2 linked regions of the Pontibacter akesuensis genome follow. The protein of the gene in region 1 binds, or shares a complex with, the protein of each later gene. Links are inferred from orthologs where the notes say so. Each region holds a gene or a part of one and is shown in the gene's direction. Other genes may lie near its edges.

What was found. The genes of interacting proteins can lie anywhere in the genome.
Region 2: the proteins of smc (region 1) and A0W33_RS10215 are in contact, whole or in part, in a crystal structure (PDB 3ZGX), measured with the Bacillus subtilis proteins. The link is inferred for Pontibacter akesuensis from one-to-one orthologs.

What each region holds. Positions count from the first base shown.
Region 1 is NZ_CP014766.1:4,542,249-4,546,843, forward strand. The notes cover bases 360-4,400. They hold smc (chromosome segregation protein SMC), read left to right. Parts: upstream 360-663; coding sequence 664-4,200; downstream 4,201-4,400. Other genes in these bases: A0W33_RS19280 (1-acyl-sn-glycerol-3-phosphate acyltransferase), read right to left, coding at 4,341-4,400. In the rest of the region: A0W33_RS19270 (hypothetical protein), read right to left, coding at 1-328; more of A0W33_RS19280, read right to left, coding at 4,401-4,595. UniProt on the Bacillus subtilis protein: Required for chromosome condensation and partitioning.
Region 2 is NZ_CP014766.1:2,402,168-2,405,507, forward strand. The notes cover bases 321-3,106. They hold A0W33_RS10215 (segregation and condensation protein A), read left to right. Parts: upstream 321-1,221; coding sequence 1,222-1,992; downstream 1,993-3,106. Other genes in these bases: dxs (1-deoxy-D-xylulose-5-phosphate synthase), read right to left, coding at 321-853; A0W33_RS10220 (lysylphosphatidylglycerol synthase transmembrane domain-containing protein), read left to right, coding at 2,159-3,106. Also shown: more of dxs, read right to left, coding at 1-320; more of A0W33_RS10220, read left to right, coding at 3,107-3,220; A0W33_RS10225 (nuclear transport factor 2 family protein), read right to left, coding at 3,308-3,340. UniProt on the Bacillus subtilis protein: Participates in chromosomal partition during cell division. May act via the formation of a condensin-like complex containing Smc and ScpB that pull DNA away from mid-cell into both cell halves.

The sequences.
Region 1 (4,595 bases):
GAGCTCTGGCAGGCTTGTCTTCATACGTGTTGTATTTGTTGGCTGCTGGTGCCAACGGAGGAAGCACCTTTTCCTGTACAAACTCCTGTGCCTGCTTTACCATTGGCTTCACAGTTTCTTTTGCCTGCTCAGCTTTTGGTTGCAGTTCCCGAAGAATGTCCTCAAAAGAAGTAACCGGCTGCGCTGGCCGTGCCTGTTGCTTGGGGCGTGGCAGGTTCTCCACCTGGTCTTCTCTTTTATTGGGAGATTTAAAAGCTTTGCGCCACTGTGTAATCACAAAATATGCGACTGCAGCAAGTATGTACAATATGATTTTATAATCTTCCATGGCTTTAGCTCCTTTATCAAATATAGCGAAGTATAGGTAAAAAGAAAAATGCCATATCTGCTGTTCTTTCTACAGCAGATGATTAAACCTTTCCGATACCGGGTGCTACACAGGTTTGCGTTGTCAAGCCTACGTCTTTCTCTAGGCACAAAGCTTGGCCTGCTTTTATTCCTCTTTCTTTTCAGAAATTGATAAAAAATAGCCTTTCAAAAAACTAAGCAATATAGAGTAGCAGGTATATTACCTTTACATAAAGTCTTCTGCTTAACAAGGCCTGTTATTATGAAAATTCGTCTTATTTTTGAGTTTAGGATGAGGTTTTTTCGCACCATAGAATGCAAGTTTCAAAATTAGAGATTAGAGGGTTTAAAAGTTTTGGCGACCGCGTCGTGATTAACTTTGATAATGGCATTACGGGCATTGTTGGGCCGAATGGCTGTGGCAAATCTAATATTGTGGATGCCATACGCTGGGTGCTGGGAGAGCAGAAAACTCGTAACCTGCGCTCTGACAAGATGGAGAACGTTATTTTTAACGGTTCCAAAACCAGGAAACCAGTGCAAATGGCCGAGGTATCCATCACCTTCGACAACAACAAAGGCATCCTTCCCACAGAATACTCTCAGGTAACTGTAACGCGTAAATACTACCGCAACGGCGACAGCGAGTATATGCTCAATGGCGTTACCTGCCGTTTAAAGGATATTAATGAACTCTTTCTGGACACGGGCATAGGCTCGGACAGCTATGCCATTATCGAACTGAAAATGGTGGATGAGATCCTGAATGATAAGGAGAACTCTCGTCGCCAGTTGTTTGAGGAGGCTGCGGGTATCTCGAAATTCAGGGTGCGCAAAAAGCAGACGCTGAAAAAGCTGGAGGAAACGGATGCCGACCTGGAGCGTGTAGAAGACGTGCTGCACGAGATCGGCAAGAACATGAAGACGCTGGAGCGCCAGGCAAAGCAGGCCATCAAGTACTTCTCGCTAAAAGATGATTACAAGAAGCACAGCCTGGAATATTCACGCCGCAACATATCCCACTACCAGCAGACGCTGGAGCGGCTGGAGCAGGACGTGCAGCAGGAAATCAGCCTGAAGGAGCAGTACATCACGGCTGTTACCACAGCCGAAGAAGCAATAGCGGATCAAAAAGAGGCTTTGAACGAGACGCAGGAGCAATTGGGTGAGATGCAGCGCTCCATGCAGACGCAGACAGCCAGGCTCCGCCAACTCGAGAATGACATCAAACTTAAATCAGAGCGTGCTTCTTACCTAAAGGAGCGCATGCAGCAGTTGCGCCAGCAAATAAGCCAGGATTCGGCCAACGTGGAGCACACGCAGGAAAGCATTGTGGCACTTCGGGATGAATTGCTGGAGGTGCAGGATAATTTTGCCGGCGCCGAAGAGCAGGTAGCCGACATGAAAGAGCAACTGCAGGAGGCCAATGAGCAGAAGGCGACGCTGCAGGAGGCATATCAGCACCTGGTACAACAGCAAAAAGCAAAGCAGAACGAAGTATACCAGCTCAACAAGTCCCTGGAGATTAGCCAGGTGCAGATCCAGAACATCAATCAGGAACTGGAGCGCCTGCAACAGCAACAGCAGAATGCAGACGAAGATGGCCGTATACTTCAGGAGCAGCTAAAGGAGGCTCAGCTTATACTGGAGGAGAAAACATCGGAGCTGGTGCGCCTGCAGGCAAAAGAAGAAACACTACAGCAGAACATAGAAGCGACAGAAGTCACTATCGAAGAGCTGAAAGGCCAGATGGTGGAGCTTAACCGCACTTTAGATTCCAGGCAAAACCAGTACACGCTTACCAAGTCCTTGGTTGAGAACATGGAGGGATTTCCGGAGGCGATCAAGTTCCTAAGCAAATCAGACAGCTGGAACAAGCCTGCTCCTCTCCTATCCGACATACTTGTTTGTGAGCCTGAATACAAGTCGCTTATAGAAAGTTACCTGGAGCAGTACATGAACTACTTTGTAGTGGATGAGCTGCAGGATGCGGTAGCTGCGGTGGAGCTGTTGAAGCAGGAAAATAAAGGCCGCGCTAACTTTATCATTCTTTCTGAGATAGAGGAACTGGAGCCAACGGCCACCTACAGCGACGGTAATCTGAAGGCAGCCTATGAATTTATGTCGGCTGACAAGAAGTATAGCAGTCTGATGAAGTACATGCTCCGCAATGTGTACATTACCGATGATGCCGAGGATGAACTGTACAGCAGCGACTACAAAACGATCATCCTAAAAGACGGTAGCGCCATCCGTAAGCCATTGAGCTTGTCAGGTGGCTCTGTAGGTGTGTTTGACGGAAACAGATTAGGCCGTAAGCAGAACCTGGAGAAGCTGGCAGAGGAAGTGGCCGAATTGCATGAAAAGGTGGAACTGATGCAGAGCCGCATCAATACGCAGAACCAGATCCTGCAGAACCATAAAAACGAGTCGGAAAGGGAAACGATTAAGGCGCTGGAGAAAGAGGTAAGCAAACTGCAGCAGGACCTGCTAACAGTGCGCATTAAACATGAGCAGCACCAGCAGAATATCCGCAACTTTGACCAGAAACGAGATGAATTGCATGAGCGCCTGCTGGACCTGCGCGAGCAAAGTATGGAAGTATCGCCTCAGGCCGAGGCAGACCAGAAAGAACTGCAGCGTCTGGAGGAGGAGCTTGCTGTTTATACTTCAAATTTGGAGCGGCAGCAAGAACAGATCGCCGTTGTATCCGGCAGGTTGAATCAGGAGAACATACAGTTTCATCAACTCAAAAACCGATTTGCCAGTTTGCAGCAGGAAATCAGCTATAAGCAGAAATCGGTGGAGACAAACCTGGAACGAATTGCTGGCTTGAAGCAGGAAATGGTAACAGCCGAGGCAGAGATCGCAGAGGCGGATACTTTTGTAGAGGACAATCAGGCCGTGGTGGAAAGTATGAACGAGTCGCGGCATGAGTTTGCACAGGAGCTCGAGGAAATGGAGAAAGCCTATTTCTCGCTTCGCGGAGAGATGGATGAAAAGGATAAGACCATCCGGGAACTGCAGCGCAAGCGCCAGAACTCTGATGAGCTGCTTATGCGCATGCAACAAGGCAAGACGGATACGCAACTGAAGCTGGTGGCTATCAAAGAGCGTTTAGCTGCAGAGTTTAATATCTCTGACGAAGATTTCGCCAGTCCGGTACCAGAGGAAGAACTGCTTATACCGCTCTCTAACGAAGAGCTTAGCGAACACATTGCCAGTGTAAAAGTGCAGCTCGACAAGATGGGGCCTGTGAATGCCATGGCTGCCGAGGCTTACGCAGAAATAGAGGAGCGTGACAAGTTTATCACAGAGCAGCGCAACGACCTTCTGAACGCAAAGAACATGCTCATCGAGACCATCAATGAAATTGATACGGTGGCAAAGGAGAAGTTTATGAGCTCGTTCAACCAGATCAAAGACAACTTTAAGCTTGTCTTCCGCAGTCTGTTTACCGAGGAGGATAATTGCGATTTGGTAATATCAGATCCGCAGAACCCCCTGGATGCCAAAATAGAAATTATGGCGCAGCCAAAAGGAAAGCGTCCGCTGACAATCAACCAGCTTTCCGGGGGTGAGAAGACTTTAACGGCAATTTCGCTGCTGTTCGCCATTTACCTGCTGAAACCAGCTCCGTTCTGTATTTTTGATGAGGTGGATGCGCCGCTTGATGATGCCAACATTGACAAGTTTAACAACATCATCCGTAAGTTTTCGAACGACTCCCAATTTATTGTGGTAACGCATAACAAGCGCACGATGGCCTCTACAGATGTAATGTATGGCATCACCATGATTGAAGCAGGAATATCTCGTGTTATACCAGTAGATCTGCGCCAGATAGCTTAATTTATTTTCAATTGTTACCTAAACAGAGAGAGCCGCTATCGATAGCGGCTCTCTCTGTTTATCACTTCTTATATCAAGATCAAGAGGTAGGTTTTTGAAAAAGCCTACAGCATCATGAGATAATTGACAACTGATAATTGTTACAGCACTCCTTGCTCCGGAAACTTGCCTGTCTTGGTACGGTAGAAGGCAAGTATTTTTTCCAGATCGGCCTCCATATCTCCTGATGGATAAATGGCAGGACCGATACCTGCTTCCTTTTTTGCATAATCCAGGTAGCCTAAAACAATGGGTACGTTAGCTCCTACTGCCACATGGTAAAAACCCCTGCGCCATCGCGGCTGGTACTTTCGGGTTCCTTCGGGTGTAACCATTACACACATGTCTCCGGGCGT
Region 2 (3,340 bases), 2.1 Mb from region 1 along the record:
GGCAATGCAGGATTTTCGGACCTGGAATATGCTTCAGGTCCTCCATCACGGAGATCAGGTGGTTGATATCGTGGCCGTCAATCGGGCCGAAGTAGCGGAAGTTAAGCCCCTCGAACAGGTTGCTCTGCTTGAGGAGCGTAGCTTTGATGCCGCTTTCTATCTTGGAAACGATCTGGCGTGGGTCCGGACCAAACTTGCTGATCTTGCCCAGGATGTTCCAGATCTCATCGCGCATTTTGTTGTAGGTGCGCGAGGTGGTGATGTCGGTGAGGTATTCTTTCAGCGCGCCCACGTTCGGGTCGATGCTCATGCAATTATCGTTGAGCACCACCAGCAGGTTTGCGTTGGCTACGCCGGCGTGGTTCATGGCCTCAAACGCCATACCGCCCGTCATGGCACCGTCGCCAATCACAGCAATGTGCTGTCGGTCGTCCTCACCTTTATACTTGGAGGCTACCGCCATACCCAACGCCGCTGAAATGGAGGTGCTGGAGTGGCCTACGCCAAAGGTGTCAAATTCACTTTCTTTGCGCTTGGGAAAGCCCGAGATGCCGCCGTGCTTGCGGTTCGTATGGAAATTATCGCGGCGGCCCGTCAAAATCTTGTGTCCGTAAGCCTGGTGCCCCACATCCCATACCAACTGGTCGTAAGGCGTGTTGAACACGTAGTGCAGCGCCGTTGTGAGCTCCACCACGCCAAGACTGGCGCCAAAATGGCCACCATGAATCGAAACGACATCAATAATGAATTGCCTTAACTCCTGGCTCACTTGCAGCATCTGCTCCGGCTTCAGCTTCCGCAGGTCGGCAGGTGAGTTTATGGAAGCAAGCAGCTCTCCGGGTTTGTTGATCATAGGATTGTCCTTATAGACCTCTAACAAAAAGTTTTGGCGAAAGTTTACAACGCGCGCATTGTAGCCTATCAGCCAAAAGGTAAAGTTACTAAAATATAAAACACAAGCCGCCACCCGTTTAAGTCAAATTGCGCACCAACGCATAATAGCAACTAAAACCACCTAAAGATCAGGTGGCTACGGGAAACTTGTGGCGCTGTGGGGGCAGCCAGGCAATATATGTTTTGCTGTATACCTGTGCTGTGGCAAATGGTTGTGAACTATGGCGGTGCCGGTTTGGGTTGAGGGGGAGCGGGCTGTGTTCCAATCCGCTAAAAATGCTTATTTTTGTTTTCCGCGCAGCCACACGCGCCCTTAATTTTTAAAAGGTGAGTTTCGAGATTAGATTACCGCTGTTTGAAGGTCCGTTCGACCTGCTGCTCTTCTTTATTGAGCGTGATGAGTTGGAGATTCATGACATTCCGATCTTCCAGATCACGAATGAGTTTATGGGCTACCTGAAGGAGTTGGAGCAGCTGAACATTGAGGTAGCCAGCGACTTTATACTTACCGCGGCCACCCTGATGCGCATCAAGGCGAAAATGCTGCTGCCGCGCGCCGAGAAGGATGAGGAAGGCAACGAGATAGACCCGCGCGAGGAACTGGTGCAGCACCTGCTGGAGTACAAGAAGTATAAAAGCGCCACCCCGGATCTGTCGGAGATGGAGGATGCGCGCCTGGCTCAGGAGAATCGCGGCAACATTCATCAGGAGCTGCAGCAGATTGCCAACGCTAATCACTTTGAGTACGAGCTGCAGGATTTAAGCCTGTACAAGATCATGCGCGTGTTCGAGAAAGTGATGACCCGCTACGAGGAGGAGCAGAACAGGCCTAAGCATACCGTTATCCAGTTTCCGTACACGGTGGAGGAGCAGCGCGACATTATCCTGAAAATGGTGCAGGAGCGCAACCACCTGTCTTTTGTGAAGCTAGTGGAGGAGTACCCGGACAAGATCGGGATGATCTTCAACTTCCTGGCCATCCTCGACATGCTGCAACTCAACCTGATCAGCATTGAGGTAGGCGAGGGTTTCAACGACTTTGTGATTATGGAGGCGCAGGGCCAGGCCACGCAGGTAATGCAACTGCTGGCGGAATAGCCCGTTTCAAGGGGAAAGCAGGTGTTTTGAATGCCTTCCCGAATAAGTGCGCACAAGTATAAATTCAATTTTCAGCGGAAAGAATGGGTTTTTGATGTGCGCTTGATAGCTTTACGTGTTTGCCAGGCGCATTGAACCAGCGCCCGGGCAAACTTCGCCCCACTACATGGACCAGAACAAAAAAACCATACTTAAAAGCTTCAGCCCGGTTAAGGTCTTGATACCCGTTTTCCTGGGTTTGGCGGCTACCGCGTGGCTTTTTATCAAGGATGATAAAGTAAGTGAGTTGAAGGGGTTGGCGCAGGCCAACATCTGGTGGCTGGTGGCCGCGCTGGCGGTGCTGGTGGTGCGCGATTTCGGCTACATGTTCCGTATCCGGCACCTGACTGACAAGTTCCTTACCTGGCGCAACAGCCTGGACGTGATTATGCTCTGGGAGTTCGCCTCGGCCGTGACCCCCTCTGTGGTGGGTGGCACCACCGTGGCCACCATCATCCTGAACAAAGAGGGTATTCCGCTGGGCAAATCACTGGCGTACGTCATGCTGACAGCGGTGCTGGACAACATGTTCTTCATCGTTGCCGCGCCCATCGCCTTGCTGGTGTCGCAGGGGGAGGTGTTTCCTACCTTCAACCTTGATCCCTCGGATGTAGCCAAGCTGAAATCTGCCTTCTACATCAGCTACGGCCTGATTGCGGTGTATACTTTCCTGATGATTTACGCGCTTTTCGTGAAGCCGCGGGCGTTTAAGTGGCTGTTGCTGCGGGCTACTTCCATCGGGTTTTTGCGCAAGTGGCGCGTTAACGCGTTTCAGCATGGCAACGAGATTATGTGGGCCTCGCAACAGTTGAAGGGCAAGGACACGGCCTACTGGACCAAAGCCATCGTCTCTACCGTTTTTGTGTGGAGCGCGCGCTATTTCCTGCTAAACTGCCTGATTGCCGCCTTCGTGGATGTTGATTTCAGCGAACACCTGCTCATCATTTCCCGCAACCTCATTTTCTGGATCGTGATGCTGATTGCCATTACGCCGGGCGGAGCCGGAATTGTGGAGATGGCCTTTCCGAGTTTCTTTGGCTTGTTCCTGGGCGGTTTCAGTAGCGTGGTGGTGGTGCTGTATCGCCTGATCACCTACTATCCATACTTAATCCTGGGTTCTGTGTTCCTGCCGAAGTGGATTTCTAAAGTGTTTGGACGCCAGCAGCAGGAGAGCGAGGTAAACGTATAAATAAGATTCTAAAGCGTAAGTATAAACAGGGAAGCCGCACCAAATATTTGATGCGGCTTCCCTGTTTTAGAGCTAGCAAGTATAAACTTAGATTTTGTAAGCCTGGCGTGCCAGCAGTTT